Linked DNA regions of Immundisolibacter sp.. The protein of the gene in region 1 interacts with the protein of each later gene in a pairwise test. Links are inferred from orthologs where the notes say so. Each region holds a gene or a part of one and is shown in the gene's direction. Other genes may lie near its edges. The genes, in order: H5U26_RS07795 and H5U26_RS01950.

Evidence for each region.
Region 2: the proteins of H5U26_RS07795 (region 1) and H5U26_RS01950 interact in binary tests that used the Escherichia coli proteins (3 or more experiments, as listed by UniProt). The link is inferred for Immundisolibacter sp. from one-to-one orthologs.

The regions. Positions count from the first base shown.
Region 1 is NZ_JACIZD010000004.1:27,200-42,551, reverse strand. What follows is about bases 1-2,892. They hold H5U26_RS07795 (glutamate-5-semialdehyde dehydrogenase), read left to right. Parts: upstream 1-774; coding sequence 775-2,010; downstream 2,011-2,892. Other genes in these bases: rsfS (ribosome silencing factor), read left to right, coding at 2,691-2,892; nadD (nicotinate-nucleotide adenylyltransferase), read left to right, coding at 2,040-2,687; holA (DNA polymerase III subunit delta), read left to right, coding at 1-754. In the rest of the region: more of rsfS, read left to right, coding at 2,893-3,059; 23S rRNA (pseudouridine(1915)-N(3))-methyltransferase RlmH, read left to right, coding at 3,056-3,529; H5U26_RS07775 (YhdP family protein), read left to right, coding at 3,563-7,300; H5U26_RS07770 (ABC transporter permease), read right to left, coding at 7,362-8,483; ribosome-associated ATPase/putative transporter RbbA, read right to left, coding at 8,635-11,403; H5U26_RS07760 (HlyD family efflux transporter periplasmic adaptor subunit), read right to left, coding at 11,400-12,416; H5U26_RS07755 (methyltransferase domain-containing protein), read right to left, coding at 12,758-13,498; acs (acetate--CoA ligase), read left to right, coding at 13,616-15,352. UniProt on the Escherichia coli protein: Catalyzes the NADPH-dependent reduction of L-glutamate 5-phosphate into L-glutamate 5-semialdehyde and phosphate. The product spontaneously undergoes cyclization to form 1-pyrroline-5-carboxylate.
Region 2 is NZ_JACIZD010000001.1:395,017-410,460, forward strand. What follows is about bases 7,051-10,034. They hold H5U26_RS01950 (sulfate ABC transporter ATP-binding protein), read left to right. Parts: upstream 7,051-7,978; coding sequence 7,979-9,091; downstream 9,092-10,034. Other genes in these bases: cysT (sulfate ABC transporter permease subunit CysT), read left to right, coding at 7,051-7,100; cysW (sulfate ABC transporter permease subunit CysW), read left to right, coding at 7,104-7,982; H5U26_RS01955 (PA0069 family radical SAM protein), read right to left, coding at 9,123-10,034. In the rest of the region: H5U26_RS01910 (sigma-54 dependent transcriptional regulator), read right to left, coding at 1-1,436; H5U26_RS01915 (molybdopterin-binding protein), read left to right, coding at 1,946-2,164; H5U26_RS01920 (class II glutamine amidotransferase), read left to right, coding at 2,273-3,058; H5U26_RS01925 (YezD family protein), read left to right, coding at 3,352-3,525; H5U26_RS01930 (OprO/OprP family phosphate-selective porin), read left to right, coding at 3,663-5,012; H5U26_RS01935 (sulfate ABC transporter substrate-binding protein), read left to right, coding at 5,052-6,149; more of cysT, read left to right, coding at 6,264-7,050; more of H5U26_RS01955, read right to left, coding at 10,035-10,178; H5U26_RS01960 (multifunctional CCA addition/repair protein), read right to left, coding at 10,175-11,416; H5U26_RS01965 (gamma-glutamylcyclotransferase family protein), read right to left, coding at 11,413-11,805; H5U26_RS01970 (hypothetical protein), read left to right, coding at 12,036-12,206; H5U26_RS01975 (hypothetical protein), read left to right, coding at 12,570-13,265; H5U26_RS01980 (DUF488 domain-containing protein), read left to right, coding at 13,262-13,888; H5U26_RS01985 (DUF488 domain-containing protein), read left to right, coding at 13,885-14,322; H5U26_RS01990 (hypothetical protein), read left to right, coding at 14,432-14,671; mgtA (magnesium-translocating P-type ATPase), read right to left, coding at 14,745-15,444. UniProt on the Escherichia coli protein: Part of the ABC transporter complex CysAWTP involved in sulfate/thiosulfate import. Responsible for energy coupling to the transport system.

The DNA.
Region 1 (15,352 bases):
CAAATTGGCCGAGGACGGTATTGCCGCCTTGTGTGACTACCTCGCCGCGCCGCCGCCGGACGTGCTGCTGCTGTTGACCGGCGACGGTTTCGACAAGCGCACGCGCGACAGCGGCTGGTTCGCCGCCTGCGATCGAGCCGGGGTGGTCATGTATGCCTGGCCGCTGGAGGTCGCCGCGCTGCCGCGCTGGCTGGTGGCCCGGGCGCGTGGGCTGGGCCTGGCGCTGGACGAGCAGGCGGCCGCACTGCTGGCCGACCTGACCGAAGGCAACCTGCTGGCGGCGGCGCAGGAACTGGACAAGCTGGCCCTGCTGGCGCCGCCCGGCGGTGCGCTGGACCGTGACGGCGTGCTGCAGGCGGTTGGCGACAGCACGCGCTACGCGACGCGCGACCTGGCCGATGCGGTGCTGGCCGGCGATCGGCTGCGCCTGACGCGGGCGCTGGCGCACCTGCAGGATTCCGGCGAGACGCCCATCCTGGCCCTGTGGCAGCTGACGCAGGACCTGCAACGGCTGATCGACGGCAACAGCTTTGGCCAGCCGCCGCGGCGGCGCGAGCTGATCGAGCGTGCCGCCCGCCGCCGGCCGCCGGCCGCCTGGCAGGGCCTGCTGGCGCAGGCGGCGCAGGTCGATCGTGCCAACAAGGGCGTCGGCGGCGGTGTCGAGCCCTGGCAGGCACTGACCGCGCTGGCGCTGCGCATGGCCGGGCCAGCAAAGGCCGGCCGCCAATCTTCGGCCCACCCACAGCGGAGCTGACCGTGGAACTCGACGCTTACATGCAGCAGCTTGGCCAGCGCGCCCGCCAGGCCGCACGACACATGGCCCGCGCCAGCACCGGCGCCAAGAATGCCGCCCTGCTGGCGATTGCCGATGCCCTGCAGCGCAGCGAAGCGGCCTTGCGGGCGGCCAATGACAAGGATCTGGCAGCCGGCCGGGCGGCGGGTCTGGACGAGGCGCTGCTCGACCGCCTGCTGCTGGACGCGCGTGGCATCGCCGGCATGGCCGAGGGCCTGCGCCAGATCGCGGCGCTGCCCGATCCAGTCGGTGCGGTCGACGAGCTGCGCGCCCGGCCGTCGGGCATCCGCGTCGGGCGCATGCGCGCGCCGCTGGGTGTGGTCGGCATCATTTACGAGTCCCGCCCCAACGTCACCGCCGACGCGGCCGGGCTGTGCCTCAAATCCGGCAACGCCTGCATCCTGCGCGGCGGCTCGGAGGCGCTGCACTCGAACCTGGCCATCGCGGCGTGCATCGCCCGCGGTTTGGAAGCCGCCGGCCTGCCGGCCACCGCGGTGCAGGTGCTGGAAACCACCGACCGCGCGGCGGTTGGCCTGCTGGCCGGCCTGGTCGAGTACGTGGACATCATCGTGCCGCGCGGCGGCAAGGGGCTGATCCAGGCCGTCATGCAGCAGGCGCGGGTGCCGGTGCTCAAGCACCTGGACGGCGTGTGCCACGTCTACATCGACGACGGCGCCGACCCGGACATGGCCCGGCGCATCGTGCTGAACGCCAAGACCCACCGCTATGGCGTGTGCAACGCCATGGAAACCCTGCTGGTGGCAGCCGGCGCGGCGGACATGCTGCCGGCCATCGCCGCCGAGCTGTCTGCCAAAGGCGTCGAGCTGCGCGGCTGCGAGCGCGCCCGCGCCCAGGTGCCGGGCATGACGCCCGCTACCGAGGCCGACTGGCATGCCGAGTACCTGGCGCCGATCCTGGCCGTGCGCGTGGTGGACGGCCTGGACGAGGCCATGGAGCACATCGCCCGCTACGGCTCGGCGCACACCGAAGCGATCATCACCCGCGACCTTGGCCGCGCCGACCGCTTCCTGCGCGAGGTCGATTCGGCCTCGGTGATGGTCAATGCCTCGACCCGCTTCGCCGACGGCTTCGAGTACGGGCTGGGGGCCGAGATCGGCATCAGCACCGACAAGCTGCACGCCCGCGGGCCGGTCGGGCTGGAGGGCCTGACCAGCCAGAAGTGGGTGGTGCTGGGCAACGGCGAGGTACGCACCTGACGGCCGCCGCCGTGCGCGGGCGCCGCCGCTTGCGACCGGTCGGCATCCTGGGCGGCACCTTCGACCCGGTGCACATCGGCCATCTGCGGGCGGCGATCGAAATCTGCGATGCGCTGGATCTGGCGCAGGTGCGCCTGATCCCGGCCCACGTGCCGCCGCACCGCTCGCAGCCGGTGGCAAGCGCCGCCCAGCGCCTGGCCATGCTGCGCCTGGCGGTGCGCGGCGTGGCCGGACTGACCGTGGATGCTCGGGAACTCGAGCGTGCCGGGCCGTCCTACACGGTCGATACGCTGACCGATCTGCGGATGCAGCTTGGCCGGCGGCCGCTGTGCCTGCTGGTCGGCGAAGACGCCTTTCTGGGACTGACCACCTGGCATCGCTGGCAGGACCTGTTCGAGCTGGCCCACCTGGTGGTCATGCAGCGTCCGCCCTTGCCGGGCGAGCCGGCCCGCGAGCTGCCGCCCGCGCTCGCCCGGGCCGTGGCCGGCCGCTGGGCCGACAGCGCGCAGGCGCTGGCCGGGTCGGCGGCGGGTCTGGTCTGGCGCCAGGCGCTGCCGCCGCTGGACATTTCCGCCACCCGCGTGCGGGCCGCGCTGCGCGCCGGGCGCAGCGTGCACTTTCTCGTGACCGACGGTTGCCTGCGGTACATTCGCCGTCATCACCTCTATACCGACTGAAACATGCCGCAAGACTTGGCCGGCCTGCAGGCCGTGGTGCTCAGCGCCCTCGAAGAACTCAAAGCCGTCGACGTGACGGTGCTCGACGTCAGCCAGCTGACCAGCCTTACCAGTGTCATGGTGGTGGCAAGCGGCACCTCGAGCCGCCATGTGCGGGCACTGGCCGAATCCGCCCGCGACGCCGCCAAGGCCGCCGGTTACCCGGTTCTGGGCATGGAAGGCGACAGCGGTGCCGAATGGGTGCTGGTGGACCTGGTCGACCTGGTGCTGCACGTGATGCTGCCGCAGACGCGCGCCCTGTACCGCCTCGAGGACCTGTGGTCGGCGCGGCCTGGCCGGCCGAAGGCAGAGCAGGCCGGCGACGGGGTGTGAGCCAGGTGCTGATTCTGGCGGTCGGCCACCGACCGCCGGCCTGGGTCAGCGCCGCCTGTGGCGATTATCTGAGCCGTTTCGGGCGACGCCTGAAGGTGGAGCTGAAGGAAATCCCGCCGGCCCGGCGCAGCGCAGGTGGCCTCGCCGCTGCGCTGGCGCAGGAAGACGCCCGCCTGCTGGCGGCGTTGCCGGACAGTGCCTGGCCGGTGCTGCTCGACCCGCGTGGGGAGCAATACGACTCCGAAGCCCTGGCGGGTGCCCTGTCCGGCTGGCTGGAGCACGGCGGGCCGCTGGCGCTGCTGATCGGCGGCGCCGACGGTTTCGGTCCCGGCGTGCGCGCGCGCGCCCGGGCCAGCTGGTCGCTGTCGCGGCTGACCTTTCCGCACATGCTGGCGCGGGTGCTGGTGGCCGAGCAGCTGTACCGTGCCTGGAGCCTGCTGCACAAGCTGCCGTATCACCGGGAGCACTGAGCCGGTGCCTGCCCGTCCCGCTGCGTTCCGGCCATGCGCGTTCTGATTGGCCGTCTGCGCCGCCTGTTGGCGTGGACTGTGTTCGCGTTGCTGGTGCTCGCGGCCGCTGGCCTGAGCGCGCTGCGCGTGCTGTTGCCGCAGCTCGAGCAGCGGCCGCAGCAGGTGGCGGCCGTGGTCAGCCGGGTGCTCGGACAGCCGGTGCAGTTCTCCGACCTGAGCGCGGGTCTGCGCGGCAATACGCCGGAAATCTCCCTGCGCAGCGCCAGCCTCCTTGGCAGCGACGGCAGCGTCACGCGGGTGGCGGCACTGAGTCTGCGCTTCAACTGGCTGGCCTCGCTGCTGGCGTGGGAGCCGCGCCTGGCCGCGTTGCAGATCGAAGGCTTGCATCTGGCGGTGGTGCGCCAGCCGGACGGGCGCTGGCAGGTCGGCGGCATGCAGGTAGGCGAGGGCGGCGGCGACGGGCTTTCGTCCTGGCTGCTGGCCCAGCCGCAGGTGCGCCTGCGGGCGGCCGTGATCGATGTCACCGACCTCACGCAGGCCGGCCGCATGCTGCGTCTGGAGCCGGCCGACGTGACCCTGCAGCGGCGCGGTGCGCGGCACTGGTTGGACCTGCGCGTTGGCGTCGGCGGGGCGGCCAGCGGCAGCTTCAGGCTGCGGGCCGAGATGGGCGGTCTTGCGGGTGACATGGCCACCACCGACGGACGGGCCTACGTGACGGCGCGGGAGGTGGTCGGCGCCGGTGTACCGCTGGGGCCTTTCGTGTTTGGCGGCGAGCTCAACGGCGAACTGTGGCTGCGCTGGAAGGAAGGCCGGGTCACGCGCGTGCATGGCTCCGTCGATGGGCGGGGCGAGCTGCAGCGGGCCGATGCGCAAACCGGTCTGGTGCTGGATGCGCTGCACCTGTCGGGCGTGATGCAGCGCGCGGCCGACGGCTGGATGGCCGGTCTGGACAGCCTGCGGGCCGAGTCCGGCGAGCGTCTGTGGCGTCTGGATCGTGCCTTGCTTCGGCGCAGTGGCGACACGCTGGCCCTGACCGGCGGCCTGATCGACCTGCCGCGATTCGGTCCCCTTGCGGCATTGATGGCGCCATCACAAAACGCCCTGGCCACGCGCCTTGCAGGCGCTGATCCGACCCTGCGTGGTCGTGATCTGCTGCTCATCGCAGGCTCGGCTGGCACAACGCCAGGACCGCTGCGGCTGGCTGTCCGGGTGGACGAACTGGGCTGGCAGCCGGATGGTGCGTTGCCGGGTCTGGCCGGCGCCGCCGGTGAGCTGCGCCTGGGCGAGGCGGCGGCCAGCTTCACGCTGGTCGGTTCGCCGCACCTGCTCCTGGATGCGCCCCGCGCCTACGCCGAGCCCCTGCAACTGGATGCCGCGCAGGGCGAGCTGACCGCGCAATGGTCGCCGAGTGGGGTCGATGCCCAGCTCGGCGGTTTTTCCGCGCGTCGCGGCAGCATCGCGCTGGCGGCGCGCGGCCGGCTGAGCCTGCCGGCCGGTGGCGAGCCCGAACTGTTCCTTCAGGCCGGCACGCCGCAGGCGGCGGCGGCCGAGTTCTTTGCCCTGCTGCCGGATCGCGGACTGTCCCCAAAGTTCATTGAATGGGGCAGGAAGGCCATCCAGGCCGGCACGCTCAGCGACGTGCAGGCGCTGCTGCGGGGCGATCCGCGGCGCTTTCCGTTCCGCGACGGGCAGGGCCAGTTCCTGGGCACGGCGCGCTTTGTCGACGTCGGGCTCGACTATCAGCCGGGTGCGGGCTGGCCGGCGGTGGCCGAGGCGCGCGGCCAGTTCGGGCTGCGGGGGGCGGAGTTTTCCCTGAGCCTGGACGAGGGCCGGTTACTCGACAGCCGGGCCAGTGCCGTGCAGGTGCGCATCCCGGATGTGGCACTGCCGAGCAAGCGGCTGTTGCTGGATGGCGTCGTCGACGGTCCGGCGCAGGACGTGATCCGCTTCGTGCAGCAGTCGCCGCTGGCAAGCCGCTTCGGCGGTCGGGTCGAGCGCCTGGCCTTCGACGGCACGGCGCAGACCCGGGTCAAGCTCGACCTGGTCTTCACCGGTCCGGTCAAGTCCACGCAGGTGTCCGGCCGTACGCAGCTGGCCGGAAATGCGTTGACCATCGCCGGCAGCGGACTGACCGTGCAGCAGCTGCGCGGGGCGCTGACCTTCGATCAGCGCGGTCTCGGCGCCAAGGCGGTCCAGGCCCGACTGTTCGGCGGGCCGGTGGTGTTCGACCTCGCCAGCGCGCCGGGCAGCGGGCTGCGTGTCGAGCCGCGCGGCCAGGCCGACGCGGCGCAAATCACCCGCTACCTGCGCCTGCCCTGGCCGGAACTGTTCGCCGGTGCCGTGCCGTGGCAGGGCGGCATCGATATCGCCGGCGCCGGCGATCTGGACCTTGACCTGAACCTGGATCTGGCCAAGGCCACCGGCGAGCTGCCGGCACCGCTGGACGCGCTGCGCAGCCAGCCCCTGCACGTGCGCGCGCAGTGCGCCTGCGGGGCGCCGCCGCGCGCCTGGGACGTGACGCTGAGCGCGCAGCCACTGACCGCGCGGCTCGATCTGGCGCCCGTGGCAGGCGGCGGCACGGCGCTGCGGCGGGGCGATCTGGCGATCGGCGTCGAAACGCGCCTGCCGCCGGCCGGCTTCAACGTGCACGGGCGCCTCGCGCAGCTGCCGCTGGCGCCCTGGCTGGCGTGGCTGGGCCAGCATTTCGGCGGTGCGGCCGGTGGCGCCTGGCCGGCGCCGCGGGTGGATGTGTATGCCGACCGGCTCGATTACCTCGGCCAGTCCTTCGCCGGGGTGCGCCTGCAGGTGCTGCGCAGCGAGGGCTGGGACATCGATCTGGATGCCGTCGACGTGGCCGGCAAGGTGAATGTGCGCGGCAGCGGCCCGACGCAGGCGGTCGGGCTGGACCTTTCCCGGCTGTACCTGCAGCGCCAGGACGGTGCCGGCGAGGGTGGCAGCGGCGGCGTGAATCCGGCCAGCGTGCCGGTGCTGGGCGGCCGCATCGGCGCCCTGCGTTATGGCGGTGAGGACTTCGGCGCGCTGGAGTTCAGCAGCCAGCGCCTCGCCGACGGGCTCGATTTCGACCGCCTGGACCTGCGTGGCGAGTACGGCACCATCGGCGGCCGCGGCCGCTGGACGGGGACCGCCCAGCGTGCCGAGAGCCACCTGGACGCGACGGCGGATTTCAAGGACTTCGGGGCATTTCTGGCGCGGTTCGGGGTGGCCGACCTGGTGCGGGGTGGCCGCGGCAAGGTGCAGGCGCAGGTGTCCTGGCCGGGCAGTCCAGGCGCCTTCGGCTTTGCCATGCTCAGCGGCCAGGTCAGCGGGCAGTTGCAAAAGGGCACGCTGCCGGACGTCGAGCCCGGCGTCGGGCGCCTGTTTGGCATCCTCAGTCTGGACAGCGTCATGCGCCGCCTGTCGCTGGATTTCCGGGACGTGTTCGGGCGCGGGTTTGCCATCGACCGCACGGACGGCGAGCTGCAGCTGGCGGCTGGCGATGCCGAGCTGCGCGACCTGCGCGTGCGCGGCCCGGCGGCGCACCTGACGCTCAACGGCCACACCAACCTGGTCGACCGCAGCCTGGACCTGCAGGTGCTGGTGGTGCCGCAGGTCACCTCCAGCTTGCCGCTGGCCGGCGCCATCGCCGCGCCCGGTGTGGGTGCGGTCATTTATCTGGGGCAGAAAATCTTCGAGGGCGCGATCGACAAGGCCACCGAACAGCACTACCGGGTCACCGGCACCTGGGCCGAGCCGAAGATCGACAAGCGTTGAGCGACGCGCATCCGGCCCGCCGCAGGATGCAGGAACCGAAAAATCCCGAGGATGCGGTTTCTCAGGCCATGGTGGCGAGACTGCGCCGGAAGCGCGCCAGCGCCAGGGCGAACAGCACCGAGCCGATGGCGGCGATGGCCAGGAATTGAGGCCAGACCACCGTGATGCCGGCGCCGCGGTACAGGATCGCCTGGGCCAGCATTACGAAATGCGTGTTGGGCGCGGCGAGCATGATGTACTGGACCGCCAGGGGCATGCTTTCGCGCGGCGTCGAGCCACCGGACAGCATCTGCAGCGGCAGCAGCACCAGCATGAGCAGCAGGCCAAACTGCGGCATGGAGCGGGCGACGGTGCCAAGGAAGATGCCCATCGAGGTGGTCGCGAACAGATGCAGCGCCGCCCCGGCCAGGAACAGCGCAAGCGAGCCCTGGATCGGCACCGACAGCCAGCCCTGCACGACGGCGGTGAGCGCGAAGGCAGTGGCGGCCAGCACCACCAGCCCCATCGACCACACCTTGCTGGTCATGATCTGCAAAGGCGTGACCGGCATGACCAGCAGATGCTCGATCGTGCCGTGCTCGCGTTCGCGAATCAGTGCCGCGCCGGTGAGCACGATGGACAGCATGGTCACGTTGTTGATGACCTGCATGATGGCGCCGAACCACGATTTGTTGAGTTCGGGATTGAAGCGCACCCGCAGCGCCAGATCGACCGGCAACTCCGTCACCTCGCGATAGCGCTTCACGAAGGCGCGCACCTCGTCGTTCACGATGGTCTGGATGTAGCCGCTGCCGGTGAAGGCCTGGCTCATGCGCGTGGCATCGACGTTGAGCTGGATCGTGGGCTGCCGCCCCGCCAGTACGTCGCGCTGGAAGTCCGGCGGGATGTCCAGGGCAAAGGTGTCGAGGCCGGCGTCCATGCGGGCATCCATTCCGGCCTGGTCGATGATTTCGGGGGGCATGAAATAAGGCGGGTAAAAGGCGCTGACGATGCGCCAGGACAGCGGCGAGCGGTCCTCGTTCACCACTGCGATCGGCGCCTTGTTCAGGGTCTCGGGCATGGCCTTGGCCGCCGTGTAGACCGAAACGGTGAAGGCATAGACGATCAGCACCAGCATCATCGGGTCGCGCGCCAGGCTGCGCAGCTCCTTGATGCCCAGATGAAAAATATTGGCCGGGCGCATGGGCTAGGGATGGCCTGAAAAACGTAGCGAGCGAGTGGATGGCGCCGGCCGCCGGAGCGCAGAAAGCGCAGTGTATGTGCCAATACATGAGCATTTCGAGCACCGCCGGACGGTGCCAGGCGCACGCGCAGTAGTTTTGCAGACCATCCCGCTACCGCTCCTGCTTCTTGAGCAGCGTGGCGGACAAGCCGATCAGGATCGGCACGGCCAGCGCCAGCGGCAGAAAGGCGGCATGCAGGTCCGAGAAGTTGAGGGCCTTCGAGAAGGTGCCGCGGGCGATGGTCAGGAAATGTGTGGTCGGGTAGATCTCCCCGATCAGCCGGCCGGCGCCCTGGAGCGAGGACACCGGGTCGATCATGCCGGAGAAGTTCACTGCCGGCAGGATGGTCAGCACCGCCGTGCCGAAGATCGCCGCGATCTGGCTGCGCATGAAGGTGGAAATCAGCAGCCCCAGAGCCGTGGCGGCGCCGACATACAGCAGCGCAGCCGCCGCCAGCGTCAGGAAGCTGCCCTTCAGCGGCACGCGAAACACGGTCACCGCCAGCAGCGTGAGCAGCAGGAAGCTCAGGAAGGACAGGACCACGTAAGGCAGCTGCTTGCCGAGCAGGAATTCGAGCCGCGTGGTCGGCGTGACGTAGAAGTTGGTGATCGAGCCGAGTTCCTTCTCGCGTACCACGGCGAGCGCTGCGAGCATGGCCGGAATCATCATCAGCAGCAGCGGAATCACCGCCGGCACCATCGCCACCAGGCTCTTGACGTCCGGGTTGTAGCGGAACCGGGTCTCGATGGTGACGAGCCCCGCCAAGGCCTCGCCACGGCCGGCCTCGCGCGCCCTGGTGGCCAGCCAGTGGGCATGAATCCCCTGTACATAGCCGCGCACGGTCTCCGCCCGTGTCGGCATGGCGCCGTCGATCCAGGCGCCGATCTGCACCGGCCGGCCACGGGCGACGTCGCGCGCGAAGCTCGGCGGGATCTCGATCGCCAGGCTCAGCTTGCCCGAGCGCATGCGCCAGTCCAGATCGGCGTAGTCGATGATCGGCGGCTGTTCGCTGAAATAGCGCGAGCCGGCCAGGTCCAGGGCGTAGTTTTGGCTCAGCGTGGTCTGGTCGCGGTCGAGCACGGCGAAGCTGAGATCCTCGACGTCCAGGTTGATGCCATAGCCCATTACCAGCATCAGCAGGGCGCTGCCGAGCAGGGCCAGCGTCAGGCGGATCGGGTCGCGCACCAGCTCGAGCGTCTCGCGCCGCGCATAGCTGCCGAAGCGCCGCGGGTCGAAGTGCTGCCGCCAGCCGCTGAGGCCACCGTCGCTGGCCGCCGACGCCTGGGCCGTCAGTCGTGGCTCGTCGTCCTTCTTGTCGGCCGCGGTGGCATCCTCGAGGTAGGCGATGAAGGCATCCTCCAGCGTCGCTGTGCCGCGCCGCTGCGCCAGCTCGGCCGGCGGTCCGACCGCCAGCACCTTGCCGGCGTGCATCAGCGAGATGCGGTCGCAGCGTTCGGCCTCGTTCATGAAGTGGGTGGAGATGAAGATGGTCACCCCGTCGCCGCGCGACAACTCGACCAGCATGCGCCAGAAGGCGTCGCGCGCCACCGGGTCCACGCCCGAGGTGGGTTCGTCCAGGATCAGCATCTCAGGCTTGTGGATCAGCGCCGCCGCCAATGACAGGCGCTGGCGCACGCCCAGCGGCAGCGCGTCGGGCAGTTTGTCCATCACCTGCGTGAGGCCGAAGCGCTCGGCCATTTCCTGCACCCGCGGCGCGATCTGCGCCGCCGGCACGCCGAACAGGCGCGCGTGCAGGGTGAGGTTCTGCGCCACCGTCAGTTCGTTGTAGAGCGAGAACGACTGCGACATGTAGCCGACGCGCCGGCGCGTGGCGATGTCGTGCGGGTCGACCTCGTTTCCGAACAGCCAGGCCTGGCCTTCGGTCGGCGACAGCAGGCCGGTGAGCATCTTCATGGTCGTGGTCTTGCCGCAGCCGTTGGAGCCCAGAAAACCGAAGATCTCACCCCTCGGCACGCGCAGGCTGACGTGATCGACCGCCGTGAAGTCGCCAAAGCGCATGGTCAGATCCCGGGCCTCGATTGCGGTATCGCCATCGTCTTGCGGCCGCGGCGGAATCTCGACCGGCCGGTAACCCCGCCGCTTGTCCTCCGGCAGCAGGCGGATGAAGGCCTCTTCCAGCGTCGCCGCGCCGGCTTGCGCCAGGATGGTCGCTGGGCTGCCGATGGTCAGTACCCGGCCATCGTCCATGGCCGCCAGCCAGTCGAAGCGCGCTGCCTCTTCCATGTAGGCAGTGGCCACCAGCACGCTCAGGTTGGGGCGGTTGCGGCGGATGCCGGCGATCAAGTCCCAGAACTGGCGCCGCGACAGCGGATCGACGCCGGTGGTGGGCTCGTCCAGGATCAGCAGGTCCGGGTCGTGGATCAGCGCGCAGCACAGGCCGAGCTTCTGCTTCATGCCGCCGGACAGCTTGCCGGCCGGCCGGTCCAGAAATGGGAACAACCCGGTGGCGCGCGTGAGCGTCTCGATCCGCCGTGCCCGCTCGCTGCCGTCGTGGCCGAACAGGCGGGCGAAGAACTCGAGGTTCTCGGCGATCGACAGCGTCGGGTAGAGGTTCTTGCCCAGGCCTTGCGGCATGTAGGCAATGCGCGGCAGGATGCCCCGGCGCGCGCGGGCATCGGCCAGGTCCACGCCGAACACCTCGATCCGGCCGTCCTGGATGGCGCGCGCGCCGGCGGTCAGCGCCAACAGGCTCGACTTGCCGACCCCGTCCGGGCCGATCAGGCCGGCCATGCAACCGCCCGGCAGGTCGAGCGTCACATCGACCAGCGCCTCGACCTTGCCGTAGCGCAGGCCAACGCCGCTGAGGCGGGCCACCGGGGCGCCGTCCGGCGGCGGGCTGGCGGGGGGCGCGGCGGTCACGGCGGCAGGATGATCGCCAGCTGCTCCGGCCAAGCGGCGTTACGATCGATGCGCACGTAGGCGACGCCCGGCAGGCCGGTCTTGACCTGCTTGAGGTGTTTTTTCAGCAGATCGAGGTCGATGTTGGCCTTGACGCGGAACATCAGCTTCTGCCGCTCCTCGGCGGTTTCCACCGTCTTGGGCGTGAACTGCGCCACGTCGGCGACGAACGACACCCGCGCCGGCACCACGTACTGCGGGGCGGCATCCAGCACCAGGCGGACCTCGTCGCCCAGCGCTACCCGGCCGGCCTGCGCCGTGGGCAGGAAAAAGGTCATGTACACGTCGCCCAGGTCGACCAGGTTCAGCACCACGCCGCCGGCCGGCAGCACTTCGCCGGGTTCGGCCACGCGGTACTGCACGCGCCCGTCGCGCGGCGAGCGCAGCACGCTGTCGTCGATGTCGGCCTGGATGCGGTCGATGGTGGCGCGAGCTGCATCCACCGCTGCGCCGGCGTCGACCACCTGCGCGCGGCTGTTGACCAGGGCCGCATCGGCGGCTGCTACCTGCGCGCGCGCCGCCGCCACCGCTGCCACCGCCGCCGCGAACCGTGCCTGCTGGTCGTCGAGCTCTTGCTCGGAGATGGCAAGGCGCGCGCTGAGTTCGCGCGAGCGGGCGAGGTGCTTTTGCGCCGCCACGCGTTCGGCTTCGTTTTGCGCCACCCGCGCCTCGGCAGCGTGTTTTTCGGCCTCGCGCTGATGCACCAGGCTCTCGGCGGTGGCGACGCCGCTGTGCGCCCGCTCGAGCTGCGCCTGGGCCTCGGCGCGCTGGGCTTCGAGCACGGCCGTATCCATGCGCGCCAGCTCCGCCCCCGCGCTGACGAAGTCGCCCTCGCGGGCCAGGATTTCCTTGATCCGCCCCGGAATCTTGGCGGCAATGTCGATTTCGGTCGCCTCGATGCGGCCGTTGCCGCTGGCGATGCCGTTCAGTGCGCCGTTGCGCTCGAGTACGTACCGCCAGCCTGCGAACGCCAGCGCGGCGGCGATGGCCACGGCGGCAAGCACGCCAGCGCGGCGCCACCACGGGCGGGTTTCGTTATTCACGCTGTCTCCTGTGACTGGGTTTACGGCCGGTATGGGCTGCCGAGGCGCCCAGGTTTCGCCGTTCCATCGGCGTCGAACCGCGCCCGGCTATAGTTTGGCAGCAGATTGGGGAGCGCGATGCTTTCGATCAAGTCGGCGCCCCCAACACGTGCTCGAGACAGGGCATGCGCGCCTTGGCTCGCTGCGCCTGGTCACGGTAATTGCTGCCACCGGCAGCATCAAGCAAGCACATGTGGTGCCGGATGATCGATCGCGGCGATCGCCACGGCAGGTCAACCCGCCTCCGCAGCCAGCCGGCCCCCTGAATCATGGGCGAGTTGGCAAGACTCCGGCCGCCGGCCGGTGAAGATCACCGACGCTGGTCGACCCGTGAGCGGGTGCACGGGTTCGTCCAGCGCGATCAGCGGCAGGTCGTGATCGGTGAACAGCCGCACCCAGCTTTCCAGCGTGCGGAAGTACCACGGCGCCGGTTGCGCAAAGCCCGGCCCGCAGCCGGCCCAGGAACCCTCGCGCCAGCCGTTTCGGTAGGGCAGGCCGTGGTCGCCAGTATGCGGGTGCAGGGTCTGCACCACCAGTGTGCCGCGGGGGTCCAGCAGCGCCGGCGCCGCGCGAAACAGTGCCTCGGTCGAGTCCCGGCCGAGCAGGGCGAAGTTGCACACTACGGTGTCGAACATCTGCCCGATGCTGCCGGCCGCCAGGTCGTCGTACGACGCGACCGTGAATTCACATCCGCCGGCCGCCCGGGCGACGTCGATCAGGCCTTGCTCCGCGTCCACGCCCAGCACCGCCAGGCCGAGCGCCGTCAGCCGGCGCGAGAGCCAGCCTTCGCCGCATCCGGCATCGAGTACGCGTTTCGGCCGTTGGCGCATGACTGCCTCCACGATCGCCTGGTCGGTCACCAGCCGGCGGCTGTCGATGCGCTGCTGGCGCACGGCGTCAGCCCACGGCGCGGCGTTGCGTTGCCAGGCGCTGCGGATGGCCGCCTCGTGCCGATCCTCGGGGGAGTGTTCCATGCGTGTGTCCTCGCTGGGCCGTGGCGGGTCGTTTTTCTCGACGCCTATCGTCCGCTTACTTACCATTCGTTGTTCGAACGCTGTCGCCGCACGGCGCGTGAGCCATCAGGGGATCCCATGTCCGACGAAAAAATCTATCCGGTACCGGCCGAGTTTGCCGCCCGCGCCTACATCAAGGCCGCCGACTACGAGGCCCTGTACGCCCGCTCGCTGGCCGATCGGGATGCTTTCTGGGCCGAGCAGGCCAGCCGTTTCGTCAGCTGGTTCGAGCCCTGGCGGACGGTGTGCGAGGAAGACCTGACCGCCGGCCACATCCGCTGGTTCAGCGGCGGCAAGCTGAACGTGGCCTACAACTGCCTGGACCGACACTTGGAGACCCGCGGTGAGCAGACGGCGCTGATCTGGGAGGGCGACGATCCGGCCTTCGCCCGCCACGTCAGCTACCGTGAGCTGTACGACGAGGTCTGCCGCCTGGCGAATGTGCTCAAGACCCGCGGCGTCAAGAAAGGCGACCGCGTCTGCATCTACATGCCGATGATCCCGGCCGCGGTGGCGGCCATGCTGGCCTGCGCGCGCATCGGCGCCGTGCATTCGGTGGTGTTTGGCGGCTTTTCGCCGGAATCCATCAAAAGCCGCATTCTGGATTCCGACTGCCGGGTGGTCATCACCGCCGACCAGGGCCTGCGCGGCGGCAAGCCGATTCCGCTCAAGGCCAACGTCGATCAGGCACTCGAAGGGTGCCCCAACGTGCATACCGTGTTGGTGTACCGGCACACCGGCGCCGACATCGCCTGGCAGGACGGCCGCGACGGCTGGTATCAGGACCTGCTGGCCTCGGCCAGTGCCGACTGCCCGGCCGAGCCGATGGACGCCGAGGACCCGCTGTTCATCCTCTACACCTCGGGTTCCACCGGCAAACCCAAGGGCGTGCTGCACACCACCGGTGGCTATCTGACCTACGTGGCTCTGACCCACAAGTACGTCTTCGACTACCACGACGGCGACGTCTACTGGTGCACGGCGGACGTCGGCTGGGTCACCGGCCACAGCTACATCGTCTACGGGCCGCTGGCCAACGGCGCCACCTCGCTGGTGTTCGAGGGCGTGCCCACGCACCCCACGCCGGCCCGCTTCTGGGAAGTCATCGACAAGCACCAGGTCAACATCTTCTACACCGCGCCGACCGCCATCCGCGCCCTGATGCGCGCCGGCGACGAGCCGGTGCTGGGCACCAGCCGCAAGTCGTTGCGGCTGCTGGGTTCGGTCGGCGAGCCGATCAACCCCGAGGCCTGGGAGTGGTACCACCGCGTGGTGGGCGAGGGGCGCTGCCCGATCGTCGACACCTGGTGGCAGACCGAGACCGGCGGCATTCTGATCTCGCCGCTGCCGGGGGCGACGGCGCTCAAGCCCGGCTCGGCCACCAAGCCGCTGTTTGGCATCGAGCCGGCGCTGATGGATGCCGACGGCAACGAGCTGTCCGGCGCCGCCAGCGGTAACCTCGTTTTGAAGCGCTCCTGGCCGGGCATGATGCGCAGCGTGTTCGGCGACCACCAGCGCTTCGTCGACACGTATCTGAAGGCCTATCCGGGCTACTACTTCACCGGCGACGGCTGCCGGCGCGATGCCGATGGCTACTACTGGATCACCGGCCGCGTGGACGACGTCATCAACGTGTCCGGCCACCGTCTGGGCACGGCCGAGATCGAATCGGCGCTGGTGCTGCACCCGGCCGTGGCCGAGGCGGCCGTGGTCGGCTACCCGCACGAAATCAAGGGCCAGGGCATCTACGCCTTCGTGACCCTGATGGCCGGGCTGGAACCGACGCCGGCCCTGCGCGACGAACTGCTGGCGACG
Region 2 (15,444 bases), on another replicon or contig:
CCGCGGCGGCCCTCTACCCGCCCCTGCGTGCGCGCCAGGGCGGCGCGAATGTGCGCCGCCATGGCTTCGTCGAGGGTCGGAAACTCGCCGGCGCTGGAGCCGACTGCCGCCGCAGTACTGGGCAAGGCCGGCGCAGCCATGCCAAGCGCTGCGGCGCAATCGAGCCGATCGCCGCTGCCCAGCAGCGCGGCGCGCTCGATTACGGTGGCCAGCTCGCGCACGTTGCCCGGCCACGGGTAATCAGCCAGCCGTGCCAGTTCGCGCGCGTCCGGCAGTCGCGGCGGCAGGCCCAGTTTCAGGCATGCCCGCCGCGCAAAGTGATGCGCCAGTTCCGGGATGTCGTCGCGTCGTTCGCGCAGCGGCGGAATGCGGATCGGGAACACCGCCAGGCGGTACCACAGGTCTTCACGAAAGGCGCCCTGCGCCACCATGGCCGGCAGGTCGCGGTGGGTGGCGGCGACGATGCGCACGTCCACCTGCAGCGTCTGCTCGCCACCGACACGCTGCAAGCCGCCGTCCTGCAGCACCCGCAGCAGGCGCACCTGGGCCGACAGCGGCAGTTCGCCGACCTCGTCCAGAAACAGCGTGCCGCCGTCGGCACGCTCGAACCAGCCGCGGCGCTGGCCAATGGCGCCGGTGAAGCTGCCCTTCTCGTGGCCGAACAGCTCGGAGTCCACCAGTTCCGGCGCCAGCGCCCCGCAGTTGACGCGCACGAACGGCCCGCCGGCGCGGCGCGAGCGTTCGTGGATGGCGCGTGCGACCACTTCCTTGCCGGAGCCGGTCTCGCCCAGCAGCAGCACCGAGCTGTCCGAACGCGCCACCTGCGCCACGCGCTGCATCACCGTATGCAGACCCCGGTCGGCGCCGACGATGGTGTCGGCCACCGCATCGCGACCGAGTCGGGTCAGCAGCAGCTGGCGTTCTTCTTCCGCTATCGCCCGCTGTTGATCCAGTTCGTGCAAGCGCACATCGCGCGCCAGTACGGCGGTCAGCGGTTCCAGCAGGGTGGCGAATTGCCGCCGGTGGCCCGCCTCGAAGCCGCCCGGGCGGGGCGTCAGCACGGCAAGCCCGAGCAACGGACCACCGTCGTGCAGCAGTCCCACCAGCAAGGCTTTGCCAACAGGCGCCGACAGCGCAGCGAGCGCCTCCGGCCGGGCTGATTCGTCGGTCAGATGGAGCACCGGGCTGCGCTTCATTTCACCGCTCAGCGCCTTGAATGCCGTCGGCGTGACTTGCCAGTGGCGCCCGGCCAGCGAGGCCGTGTCGGCGGCGGTCTCGAACCGCCGGGCAGCGGCATCGCAGCGAATCAGTTCCAGGCGTGCGTGTGGCAGCGCCGTTGCAAGCCGCGCGGAAATGGCCTTTACCGTCGCGGCCAGATCGGCGCCGTGTCCGACCTCGTGCCAGAGCGCGAGCAGCAGGTCGGTGTCGGTCGTCATGCGTGATTCCGTCATGTAACTGGCTGTAAGGAACTAAAAATCGATCTTTCGCGGCGGCTCGCGCGCCCGCCGCGCAGGCGGTGGCTGCGGGGCGGGCCTGCTGCCTGGGCGGCGCCGCGGGCTTGCGCACATATCGGCAACAGTTGACGGCAGGCCGTGAAATGATACAGCTGTAATGGCCATATGTGCTCGAAGGAGCCAGAAAAAGCCTGGGATGGATTTCAACCCTCTGTAGTGATTGAAAAAAGTCAAAACAAAAAGATGGCGCGGTAATTGCTAATTCGCCTTGATGGGCGTTGCCGAGCTTGTGCGCCCGCTGGCGCCGGTCAAGCTTGGCCGTCCGCTGCGCCCGCCTTCGTCGGCTGCGTCGAGGGGGCGACCGTCAGGCGCGCTTCATCGGCCGGCCGCACTCGAGGGCCGGTTCGGGCGGGGCTTTTGGCGGCGCGTACTTTTCAATCGTGCCGGCGGCGGGGCGTGTTCCCGCTGCCGGGCTAGAAGGAGATTTGGCAATGGGTGTGCAGGCAATCAACGCGCGCAATCAGTTCCGGGGCAAGGTCAAGGAGATCATCCGCGGTGATGTGGTGAGCGAAGTCGACGTCGAGACGCCGGCGGGTATCGTGACTTCGGTGATCACGACGCGCTCGGTGGACGAGCTGGGTCTGAAGCCCGGCTCGACGGTCATCGCGCTGGTCAAATCGACCGAAGTGATGATCGCCACGCTGGTGTGATGCCCTCACGGCGCCACGCCGGCAATCGCGCGCAAGTTCGGTCGCAAGGCTCTGCACCCTCAGGTTTCGCGGTCCGCGCAGGAGTGGCCAATGTGCCAGTTGCTTGGAATGAACAGCTACAAGCCGGCGTCGCTGCAATTCGCACTGCAGGGCTTCATGCGGCGCGGCGGTGACACCGACCACCATGCCGACGGCTGGGGCATTGCCCACTTCGAGGGCGGGCAATGCCAGCTCACGGTGGACGTGGCGCCGGCGGCGTTCTCCCCGCTGGCGCAAGCCGTGGCGCGCCGAAACATCAAGGTGCGCAACGTGATCGTTCACGTGCGGCGCGCGACGCAGGGCAGCGTGGCATACGAGAACTGCCACCCGTTCGTGCGCGAGCTGTGGGGCCAGACCTGGGCTTTCGCTCATAACGGCGACCTGCGCGATCTGCCGCAAACATCGGCCATGCACTATCGGCCGCAAGGCCAGACCGACAGCGAACGCGCCTTGTGCCTGCTGCTGGACGGCCTGCGCGAGCGCTTTGGCGAGCAGCCGCCCTCGCTGGCGCGCCTGCAGGCCGAGGTGCAGCGACTTTCCGCCCGGATCGGCGCGCATGGCGCCTTCAACTACCTGCTGTCCAACGGCGAGCTGCTGTTCGCGCATGGCTCGACGGATCTGTTCCAGCTGTGCCGGGAAGCGCCGTTCGGGGCGGCCCGGCTCGTCGATTGCGATCTGAGTGTGGACTTTGCGCGCCTGAATCACTTGGATGACCGCATCGCGATCGTCGCCACCCAACCGCTCACGGTGGACGAGGACTGGCGGGCCATTCCGCCGGGCGAGCTGCGCCTGTTCATCGGCGGGCGCGAGGTGAGCGATGCGGCGCCCGAGCGCGAGTTCGCTTTCGCTTGCTGAAGTCTTGAGCCTTGCACGCGTCGTGGCCGGTAGGGCCTGGCCGGCTGGCGACGCGGGGCAACCCATGAAGGGATGCACCGTGCCTGGCACTGTTAATTTCCGTGATATTTGACGGAATGCCACTGCATATCACCAGTTAACAGCATATAAGCTGGAAAAAGAATGGCCGATACCAGCGGCCTAATATCGTCAACTAATTGTTATTGAATAAATAACAATTTAATCAGTGTCGATGGCATGGGCGTTGCTATTGGCTACAGCCAAATGTCGCATCGCCGATCCTGGATTTAGCCATGACCCAGCCCTTGTCGCCTGACGCGCTGCCGAATGAAACCCTGCGCCGGGTAATTGAAGCGCTGCGCGGGCTGCGCTATGGCGCGGTGGAAATCACCGTCCACGACGGCCGCGTGGTGCAGATCGAGCGCACCGAGAAACTGCGCCTGTCCTCATCCGGCGAGCAGTGTTGACCGTGACTCGCCATCCCGAACGGGTCTGACCCGTTCCGGCCAGCGCACGCGCGCAGCCGGTCTTCTCGCAAAAGCAATCACGCACGACCGACCGGGCTACCGGAGGCTTCAAGTGAAAAAATCCGGAGCACTTTTCCATGAAAGCCTTTATGCACGCCCTGCCGATGCTGGGCGGCTTGGCCGTCCTGTGGGCGGCGCCGGTCGCCACGCAGGCGGCCGCTGACGTGAATACCAGCCTTGAACAGCGCGTCGAGCAGCTCGACCAGGAGCTGCGCGTGCTGCGCCGGCAACTCGAGATCGACCATGAAGCGCGTGACGCGCAGGCGCTGGCCGACCAGCAGAAGGGCATCAAGGTCACGCACAACGGGCGCAGCGTGAAGCTGGCGTCTTACGACAATGCCTTCGTGTTCCAGCCGATCGGCCGGGTCCAGGTGGATTACGCGCATTACGACGCGGACAAGCAGCAACTGGGCGACGGCACCGCCATCCGCCGGGCGCGCCTGGGCGCGCAGGGCACGGTGTTTCGTGTCTGGGATTACAAGGTCGAGTACGAGTTCTCGGACAGCAAGGCCAACCCGGCCGCCAGCGGCATTCGCGACGCCTACATCAGCTACACCGGATTCAAGCCGGTGTTGCTCACGGTCGGCAACTTCAAGGAGCCGTTCAGCTTCGAGCAGGTCAGCAGCGACAGCGCGCTGACCTTCCTGGAGCGCTCGCTGATCGACGTGTTTGCGCCGTCGCGGCACATTGGCGCCGCGGTGCAGACCTCCGGCGCCAACTGGAGCGTGGCCGGCGGTCTGTTCGGCGAGCGGCCCCAGGACGATGCCGCAAGCGAAGGCGACGAGGGCACCGACATCACCGGTCGCGCCACCTGGGCGCCGTTCTGGGACAACGGGCAGGTGCTGCATGTGGGCGCCGCGCTGCGTCGCCACGACCCGAACGATTCGACCAATGCCCTGCGCTTTGCCAGCCGACCGGAGACCAACATCACCGATGCGCAACTGGTCGACACCGGCGTGCTGACCGGTACCGATCACATCGACAGCTATGGCCTGGAAGCCGCCGGCGAATGGGGGCCGTGGTCGCTGCAAAGCGAGTACATCGGCACCAAGGTGAATCGCAAATCGGCCAGTGACGTCGATCTGAACGGCTGGTACGTGCTGACCAGCTGGTTCATCACCGGCGAGAGCCGTCCCTACAAGGTGAGCGAGGGCGTGTTCGACCGCGTCACGCCTCTGGGCGTGGTTGGCCAGGGCGGCATCGGCGCCTGGGAGCTGGCACTGCGCCTGTCGCAGCTGGACCTGAACGACGGCGCGCTGGTCGGCGGCAAGGAACGCAACCTCACCGTGGGCCTCAACTGGCACCTGACGCCCAGCATCAAGCTGCAGGCCAATTACATCAAGGTGCTGGAAGTTGACCGCCCTGGCAGACCCACCGACGGTGACGAGCCGAGCGCCTACACCGTGCGCGCCCAGGTCGATTTCTGACCCGCGCCGTCTCACTCAGCCTCACTCAGGAGTTCAGTCATGACCTTTGAAACCTATTTCTGGGAACTGGAGCAAAGCCGGCCCGATTTCGAGCCGGAACCGCCCCCACAGCGCAAGCCGGCCGGCGGCAGCGCCATCCTGGTCGCCCTCGTGCTCGGCCTGCTGGTGCTGCTGGGGGGCGTTGGCGCCGCGCTGGCCGCCGACCGCACGCTGCTGAACGTCTCCTACGACCCGACGCGCGAGCTGTACGTCGACTTCAACGCCGCCTTCGCCAAGCACTGGAAGGACCAGACCGGCGAGACGGTCACCATCAACCAGTCGCACGGCGGTTCCGGCAAGCAGGCGCGGGCGGTGATCGACGGCCTGGCCGCGGACGTGGTGACCTTTGCTCTGGCCTACGACGTGGATGCGCTGCGCGTCAACGGCGGGCTGATTCCCGCCGGCTGGATCAACCGCCTGCCCAACAACAGCGCGCCGTATACGTCCACCATCGTGCTGCTGGTGCGCAAGGGCAATCCCAAGGGCATTCACGACTGGGACGACGTGGTGCGCGACGGCGTGTCGGTGATCACGCCAAACCCCAAGACCTCCGGCGGCGCCCGCTGGAACTACCTGGCGGCGTGGGAGTTCGCCAAGCGCAAGTACGGCAGCGACGACAAGGCGCGCGAGTTCGTGACCAAGCTGTATCGCAACGTGCCGGTGCTGGATTCGGGCGCCCGCGGCTCGACCACCACCTTCGTGCAGCGCGGCATCGGCGACGTGTTCCTGTCCTGGGAAAACGAGGCCTACCTGGCGCAGAAGGAACTCGGGCCGGACCAGTTCGAGATCGTCTACCCGTCGCTGTCGGTGCTGGCCGAAGCGTCGGTAGCGGTGGTGGACCGGGTGGTGGACCGGCGCAAGACGCGCGATCTGGCCGAGGCGTACCTGCAGTACCTCTACAGCCCCGAGGGCCAGGACATCGCCGGCCGGCACTTCTACCGGCCGCGTGATCCGGCGGCGCTGGCCAAGTACGCGAGCACCTTCAAGCCGATCCCGCTGTTCACGGTGGACGAGGCCTTCGGCGGCTGGGACAAGGCGCAGGCCACGCATTTCGCCGACGGCGGCATCTTCGACCAGATCTACGCCGCCGGGCGCTGATCCCCTCCGGCACGGAACCTGGCGGGGCCCGGCCCCGGCGCGTGGGAGTTCCTCCACTCCATTCCGCGCCGGGGCCGGGCCCCCACCGGGCCGACCGAAACAGGAACCACTCGAATGCTTTCCCAGATTCGCTCGCGCAGCGTGCTACCCGGCTTCGGGCTCACGCTCGGTTTCACCGTTCTTTACCTCAGCCTGATCGTGCTGATTCCGCTCTCGGCCACCTTTCTGAAGGCCGCGCAGCTCGGCTGGGAGGGCATCTGGCAGGCGGTCAGCAGCCCGCGCGTGCTGGCCTCGTATCGCCTGACCTTCGGTGCGTCCCTGTTCGCGGCCACCATCAATCTGGTGTTCGGCCTGCTGGTGGCATGGGTGCTGGTGCGCTACCGCTTTCCCGGCCGGCGGCTGGTGGATGCGCTGGTGGACCTGCCGTTTGCCTTGCCCACGGCGGTGGCCGGCATCGCGCTGACGGCGCTGTACGCGCCCAATGGTTGGCTGGGCGCGCTGCTGGTGCCGCTGGGCGTGAAGGTGGCCTTCACGCCGCTGGGCATCGTGGTGGCGCTGATATTCATCGGCCTGCCGTTCGTGGTGCGCACGGTGCAGCCGGTGCTTGAGGATGCCGAGGCGGAGCTTGAAGAAGCCGCGGCGAGTCTTGGCGCCGGCCGGCTGACCACGTTCCGGCGCGTGATCCTGCCGACCATCTGGCCGGCGCTGCTGACCGGCTTCACGCTGGCCTTCGCCCGGGCGCTGGGCGAGTACGGGTCGGTGATCTTCATCGCCGGCAATCTGCCGTTCGTGTCCGAGATCACGCCGCTGCTGATCATCACCAAGCTTGAGCAATACGACTACGCCGGCGCCACGGCCATTGCCGCCTCGATGCTGACGCTGTCGTTCCTGCTGCTGCTGCCGATCAACCTGCTGCAGGCCTGGAGCCGGCGGCGCACCGGTGGAGTCTGACGCATGGCCCGGCACAACCCCGCTTTGCTGGAACCGCTGTGGCTGCGCGTGGGCCTCACGCTGCTCGCGTTGGCGTTCCTGGTGGCGTTCCTGCTGCTGCCACTGGCGGCAGTGCTCACCGAGGCGCTGCGCCAGGGGCCAGCGGCCTACTTCGCCGCGCTCAGCGAACCGGACGCACGTTCCGCCATGCGCCTGACGCTGATCGCGGCTGCCATCGCCGTGCCGCTGAACCTGGTGTTCGGCCTGGCGGCGTCGTGGGCCATCGCCAAGTTCGAGTTCCCCGGCAAGAGCCTGCTGATCACCTTGATCGACCTGCCGTTCGCCGTCTCGCCGGTGATCGCCGGCCTGATCTACGTGCTGCTGTTCGGCGCCCACGGCTGGCTCGGACCGTGGCTGATTGAGCACGACGTGCAGATCGTGTTTGCCGTGCCGGGCATCGTGCTGGCGACGATTTTCGTCACCTTCCCGTTCGTCGCCCGCGAGCTGATCCCGCTCATGCAGGCGCAGGGCTCGGACCAGGAAGAGGCGGCGCTCACGCTGGGCGCCGGCGGCTGGCGGGTGTTCTGCAAGGTGACGCTGCCGAACGTGAAGTGGGGCCTGCTGTACGGCGTGATCCTGTGCAACGCCCGGGCGATGGGCGAGTTCGGTGCGGTCTCGGTGGTGTCCGGTCACGTCCGTGGCCAGACCAACACGCTGCCGCTGCATGTCGAGATCCTCTACAACGAATACAACTTCGTTGCTGCTTTTGCCTGCGCCTCGCTGCTGGCCCTGCTGGCACTGGTCACGCTGGGCATCAAGACCCTGGTGGAGTGGCGTACCAGTGAAGCCCAGGACGCGCCGATTCCAGACAGTGCCCCCCTCCCGCACGGACAAACCGCATGAGCATCGTGATCGATCAGGTCAGCAAGCGCTTTGGCACCTTCCAGGCGCTCGACGACCTCAGCCTGCACATCCCCACCGGCGAGCTGGTGGCGCTGCTGGGCCCGTCCGGCTGCGGCAAGACCACGCTGCTGCGCATCATCGCCGGCCTCGAACAGGCCGACGCCGGGCGCATCGAGTTCCACGGCGAGGACGCCACCGGCCGCCACGTGCGCGAGCGCGGGGTCGGCTTCGTGTTCCAGCACTACGCGCTGTTCCGGCACATGACGGTGTTCGAGAACGTCGCCTTTGGCCTGAAGGCCCGGCCGCGCAAGCTGCGCCCGCCGGCGGCCGAGATCGCCCAGCGCGTGCAGCGGCTGCTGGAACTGGTGCAGCTCGGCTACGCCGCGGCGCGCTATCCGCACCAGCTTTCAGGCGGCCAGCGCCAGCGGGTAGCGCTGGCGCGGGCGCTGGCCATCGAGCCGCGGGTGCTGCTGCTGGACGAACCGTTTGGCGCGCTCGACGCCAACGTGCGCAAGGAACTGCGCCGCTGGCTGCGCCGCCTGCACGAGGAACTGCACGTGACCAGCGTGTTCGTGACCCACGATCAGGAGGAAGCCATGGAAGTGGCCAGCCGCATCGTGGTCATGAACCGCGGCCGCATCGAGCAGGTCGGCACGCCGGACGAGGTCTACGAACAGCCGGCCACGCCCTTCGTGTCGAGCTTCCTGGGCAGCGTCAACCTGTTCCATGGCCGCCTGCACGACGGCTGGGCGCACATCGGCAACTGGCGCGCGCCGGCGCCGGAACACGCCACCGCCAGCGGAACTGCGGCCGCCTACCTGCGCCCGCACGAGATCGAGCTGTCCACCGACGAGGCCGGCGCGCTGGACGCAGCGGTGGTCTGCGGCGTGCGGGCCATGGGCGCGCTGGTGCGGATTGAACTGGAGCGCGGCGCCGATGCCGGCCTGGTGGAGGTGGAGCTGCCGCGCGAACGCTACGCGCAAAACCCCTACGCGATCGGCGAGCGGCTGTTCCTGCGCGCCCGCCGCGTGCGCCTGTTTGCCCAGGACCCGCACGGCGCCGCGGCCGGCACGGCAGTCGCCGCCGATCGCAGCCTGCCGCCGCCCTGACGGCAGCGCGCCGGCCACCCGAGCGTCAGACTCAAAACCCCAGGCCGAGCTGCCCGCCGGCGGGCGGGCGAAAGTGCTGCGTGGAAAGCGCCGGCGCCTGACCCAGGCCAAGGCGCCGGCTGGCCAGAGTGAAGCGCTGGGCGATCAGCTGTGCCTGCGGGCCGTGCCCGCGCTGGCGTTCGCCAAACTCGCTGCTGGCCAGTTCGCCGCGCCAGCTGGCGCGGATGGCGTTCATCACGTGGCCGGCGCGCAGCGGCTGGTGGTGCGTGAGCCAGTCCTCGAACAAAGCCGCCACCTCGCCCGGCAGGCGCACCAGGGCGAAGCCGGCAAAGCGCGCCCCGGCGCCGTGGGCGGCCTCCAGGATGCGTTCGAGTTCGTGGTCGGTCAGCGCCGGCACGATGGGCGACACCAGCACACCCACCGGCACGCCGGCCTGCGCCAGTCGAGCAATGGCATCCAGGCGCGCCTGCGGTGCCGCGGCGCGTGGCTCCAGCGTGCGGGCCATGTCGGCGTCCAGCGTGGTGACGGACAGGAACACGGTCGCCAGTTCCTGCCGTGCCAGCTCGGCCAGCAGGTCGATGTCCCGGCACACGCGCGCCGACTTGGTGACGATCGCCACCGGGTGGCGGCAGTCCAGCAGCAGTTCCAGCACGCTGCGGGTGATGCGCCAGTTGCGCTCGGCCGGCTGGTAGGGATCGGTGTTGGTGCCCATGGCCAGCACCTGGCAGCGGTAGCCGGGCTTGCGCAGGGCGTCGGCCAGCAGCTGCGCGGCACGCGGCTTGGCCAGGATGCGGGTCTCGAAATCGAGCCCCGGCGACAGGTCCAGATACGCGTGGCTGGGCCGGGCGAAGCAGTAGATGCAGCCGTGCTCGCAGCCGCGGTAGGGATTGAGCGACTGGTTGAACGGCAGGTCCGGCGAGTCGTTGCGGGTGATGACCGAGCGCGTGGCGTCCACGCTGACCACGGTGCGCGGGCCGGTTGCCGGTTCGTCGGCGGGATCGCTTACCCGCGCCTGGCGGGCGTAGCGCGGGGTGGGGTTCTGGCCGGTGCCGCGGCCCTTGGGCGGTGGCGAGGCGGGGTCGTTCACGCCGCCGCTTCCGCCACGGCCTTCTTGATCGCCTGCGTGCGGGCGGCGCGCAGCGCCTCGCGCATGGCCTCGCCGGTCAGGCCGCGCTGCACCAGGGCCGCCACGTCCACGCCGCGCGCGGCCTCGAAGGCCAGTTGCAGCCGCTGTGCCTGCGGGTAGGGCCGCTGCTCGAAGCCGCTGCGGCCGCGGTGATCCGCCTCGCAGGCCAGCAGGAACTGCGCGAAACGCTGCGGCCGGCGCAGGGCGTCGGTGCGTTCCAGCACCTCCAGCAGCGTGCCGGGGCGCAGCTCCAGCGCGCGGTGGGCGTTGCCGTGGTCGCGGGCCACGGCGATCGCCAGTTCCCGATAGGCCACCGGCACTTTCAGGCGCTCGCAGAGCGCTTTCACCAGCGCCACGCTGCGCCCCTCGTGGCCGTGATGAGTCGGCCACTGCTCCGGTGGCGTCGTGCCCTTGCCCAGATCGTGCATCAGGGCGGCGAAGCGCACCTGCGGGTCCGGGCCGAGGCGCGCGGCCTGTTCCAGCACCATCAGCACATGCACGCCGGTGTCGATTTCCGGGTGCGGCTCGGCCGGCTGCGGCACGCCAAATAGGCGGTCGAGCTCCGGCAGCACCCGTGCCAGCGCCCCGCAGTCGCGCAGCACGTCGATGAAGCGCTGCGGATCGGGCTCGCGCAGCGCCCGCTCGAACTCCTGCCACACCCGCTCCGGCACCAGGGCATCGACCTCGCCGGCCTCGACCATGCGCCGCATCAGGTCCGCCGTTTCGTCCGCCACCACGAAGCCCAGACGGTGAAAGCGCGCCGCAAAGCGCGCCACGCGCAGGATGCGCACCGGATCCTCGGCGAATGCCGGCGACACGTGCCGCAGCCGGCGGGCGGCCAGATCGGCCTGGCCGCCGAAAGGATCGATGATGTGCCCGTCCGCATCCTCGGCCATCGCGTTGATGGTCAAGTCGCGCCGCTGCAGGTCCTCCTCCAGCGTCACGTCCGGCGAGAAACTCACTGCAAAGCCGTGATAGCCGCGCCCGGTCTTGCGCTCGGTGCGCGCCAGGGCGTACTCCTCGCCGGTCTGCGGGTGCAGGAACACCGGAAAGTCGGCCCCCACCTGCTTGAAGCCGGCATCGATCAGATCCTGCGGCGTGGCGCCCACCACCACGTAGTCGCGGTCCTGCACCGGCAGGCCGAGCAGGCGGTCGCGCACCGCGCCGCCGACCAGGCAGGTTTGAAACGCCAGCTTCATCGACCCGGCCCGCGCCACATGCCCGTGCGGATGCGCCGCGCGCCGCGCAGCGGGCCGTTATGCCAGTACACCCAGGCGCTGAGCCGGCGACCGGCCAGGCGCACGGCCGCCGGCTCGCGCCGGTACTCGCCGCCGTGCGGTGCCTGTGGATCGCAATCCTCGTAACGGTCGAGCGCGGCCAGTACGCCCGGCCGCGTCAGGCGGTACAGCTCGCCTTGGATACGCTCGCCCGGTCGCCGACTCGGCAGGGCCGCCGGATAGCACCCGCAATCGTGCAGGCGCCCGGTGACCGAGGCCCGCCCCAGGCACACGGCCGCCGGGCGCAGGCGCGGGTGGGCGCGCTGGCCCCGGCGCAGGCTGCCGTATACGAACACAAGCGGCTTGAGCATGATCGCGCGGAAGTTTCGGTGGGTGGTGGTTATTATCAGCGCAGGTTACGCCCGGCCGGATTTGGCGCCGCGACATGCCGGGCGGCCCGTCCAGGCCTTCGCCGCCTTGCCGGCGACCTCAGCCCACCCGCAAAACAGGAACGGCCGACCGCGTTGCCGTCTACCGCGGTCCATCGCGCCCGCTGGTACGCCCGCTGTAAACCGATCAACGACAGGGAGTGCACGCGACTTTGGACCAGGCCACCCACAACAAGATCGTCTCCTTCATCTACCTGCTCTACGACTGCGCCTGCGGCACCGACAGCATGCTCACCACCGACGCGGGCAAGCGCGCGAGCAATCGCCCCTTGCGGGGCCGGGTTTCCCATCCCGAACTTCACACCGTCCACCGCTGGAACTGACTCATGGCCCGCACAGCAACTCCACGTCCGCCAGCAGCGCCAACCTCGGCTTCGAGGCCAAGCTGTGGGCCGCCGCCGACGCGCTGCGCAACAACATGGACGCGGCCGAGTACAAGCACGTCGCAAGGCCAAGCGATGGCGTTCTCGTGGATCGAGACGAGGGAAGTCCGCCCACCAAAGTTGCGTGCCTAGGCCGTACTCAACGCTTCCCAGCATCCAATATCCGAAAGCGTTCTGGACGCCTTACCGAACTACGATGTAATACCCGTTCTGGGGGTCGGCTCGCGAGCAGGTCCGCCAAGAGTTGGCCGCTTGACGTGAGCCGAGTGGGTATCCTGAATGGGCGAACAAGGAGACTCGACCATGCCTGTAGTCAAGCGCGTCGTGTGCCTTGCTAACTCGCGCAAGCTCAACGGCCGCTGCGTCGCCGGCATCGAGCTTTCCGCAGACAAACGCGTCGGCTGGATCCGGCCGGTCAGTGCGCGGGAGCACGAGGAGGTGTCGGAGTACGAGCGCCAGTACGCGGACGGCAGCGACCCGCGGCTGCTCGATCTCATGGACGTGCCCCTGATCACGCCGAAGCCCAAGGACTACCAACAGGAAAACTGGCTCCTGGATCCCGATCACTACTGGCAGCGCGTCGCGCGACTGAAGTGGAGTGACCTCGCCGCACTGGCAGACCCGGTTGGTCGGCTGTGGGTGGACGGGGACAGCACCTATAACGGGCTGAACGATCGCATCGACCTTGCTCAGGCCAGCGGTATCCGGAGTTCGTTGATCCTGATTCGCGTCGATCGCATGACCCTGTCTGTGTTCAAGCCGGGCGAGGCCTTTGGCAACCCCAAGCGGCGCGTGCAGGGTCGTTTCAAGCACGTCGGTGCGGACTATCACCTGTGGGTCACCGACCCGATCTACGAACGGGCATACCTCGCGAAACCGGATGGTGATTACCAGATCGGCGAGAGCTTCCTCACGGTGAGCCTGGGCGAGCCGCACAACGGCTGCTGCTACAAGCTCATCGCCGCCATCATGGAGCAAGCGGGAGGGCCGAAGCCATGACCATCCAGCAACCGATCGTCGTCTTCACCATCGGCCACTCGACGCACCCGCTGGACGCGTTGGTGTCCTTGCTCAACCAGCACGCCGTCACGGCGCTCGCCGACGTGCGCTCGGCGCCCTTCAGCCGTTTCAACCCGCAGTTCAACAAGGACGCACTGGCCCGCAATCTCAAGGCGCGCGGTATCAAGTACGTGTTTCTGGGGCGGGAGCTCGGGGCACGTTCTGACGACCCTTCCTGCTACGAGAGCGGGCGCGTTCAGTACGGACTGCTCGCCCGCACGGAGCTGTTCAAGCAAGGCGTCGGACGGGTGATAAATGGCGCCGGGGAGCACCGCATCGCCCTGATGTGTGCGGAGAAGGAGCCTTTGGAGTGCCATCGCACGCTGTTGGTGGCACGCGCTCTGGACGAACAGGGTGTCGAAGTCGCCCACATCCTCGGCGATGGGCGGCTGGAATCCCATCGTGCTGCGATGGAGCGACTGCTGGATGTCACGGGGTTGCCGCATGAGGACCTCTTTCGCTCGCGGTCGGACCTGATCGCGGAGGCGCTGGCACGGCAGGAGGAGAAGGTGGCGTACGTAGACGAGAGGCTGCTGGCCGAGACGGAGGGAGGAGCGGAATGAAGCTGTTCACCATTGGATTCACGAAGAAGTCCGCGCGCCGGTTCTTCGAGCTGCTTCGGTCTTCGGGCGCGAAGTGCGTCGTGGATGTGCGCCTCAACAACGTCTCCCAGTTGGCGGGCTTCGCCAAAAAGGACGACCTGGCCTACTTCGCCAAGGAAGTCTGTGGAATAGGCTACCTGCACCTGCCCGTACTAGCGCCTACGCAGGAGATGCTGGACCGCTACAAGAAGCAAGGCGGCAACTGGCAGGACTACGAGCGGCAGTTCCTCGATCTGATGCGGCAGCGCCGGATCGAGGAGACCATCTCGAAGGAAGCGGTCGCGGACGGGTGCCTGCTTTGCAGCGAAGACAAGCCCCATCACTGCCACCGCAGACTCGTGGCGGAGTACCTCAAGGATCGTTGGGGCGACGTGGACATCGTCCATCTAACGTAGGCGGCCTAAGCATTGAGCGCCTTCACCGATCCATCGTCGACGACGCTGCCCTCGCCTGGCTCGAAGCGCCGGGCTATCTGAAGCATCGCGGGCAGGCGCTACCGCGTCGATGAAGAAGGCGGCCAAACGCATCCGCGAAGACATCGCGCCGAAGGTCGCCGCCGACGCGGCCTACCAGAATGCGAAGCAGAACACCCCGCACACCGCGCGCATGGCGCACGACCAGGCGCTGCATAAGGCGATGCAGATCCTGCTCAAGGACGACACACAGGTTTACAAGCAGTACGTCGAGAACGAAGCGTTCCGGCGCCAGGTCAGCGACACGGTTTACGCGCTCACCAGCCGCTGAGCACGCGACAGCGGCAGCCGTCTCGGCTGTCCACTGCGGGATGTAGCCAATCGCATGTGCTTAGGCGGATGGTTCAGGCGAGGCCCCGGAACAGCCGCCGCTTGGCCAGTTCGGTGGCGATCAGGTACAGCGCCGTGATGCCCAGCACCGCCGCCAGTACGTTCAGCGGTAGCGGCGTGAAGTCGAACAGCGCGTGGTTGAACGGCAGATAGGGCAGCGCCAGCGTCAGTCCGGTCAGCAGCAGCGTCAAGCGCCACAGCAGGCGGCCGGGAGGGCTGCGATAGGCGGGCCGGGCGGTGCGTACCACCAGCAGCACCCACAGCTCGGTCAACAGCGATTCCACGAACCAGCCGGTGCGAAAGTGCGCCGGCGCACCGTCGGTCAGCCACAGCAGCAGCGCGAAGGTCAGGCCGTCGAAGACCGAGCTGATCAAGCCGAAAGTGAGCATGAAGCGGCGGATGGCGGCCACGTCCCAGCGGTGCGGCTTGGCCACCGCCTCCGCATCGACGCGGTCGGTGGCGATGCCCATCGCCGGCAGGTCGGACAGGAAGTTGTTGAGCAGGATCTGCTTGGGCAGCAGCGGCAGGAAGGGCAGAAACAGGCTCGCCAGGGCCATGCTGACCATGTTGCCGAAGTTGGCGCTGGTGGTGGTGTAGATGTACTTGAGGGTGTTGGCGAAGGTGCTGCGGCCGAACTCGATGCCGCTGCGCAGCACGTCCAGATCGTGGCGCAGCAGCACGAAATCGGCCGCCTCCTTGGCCACGTCCACCGCC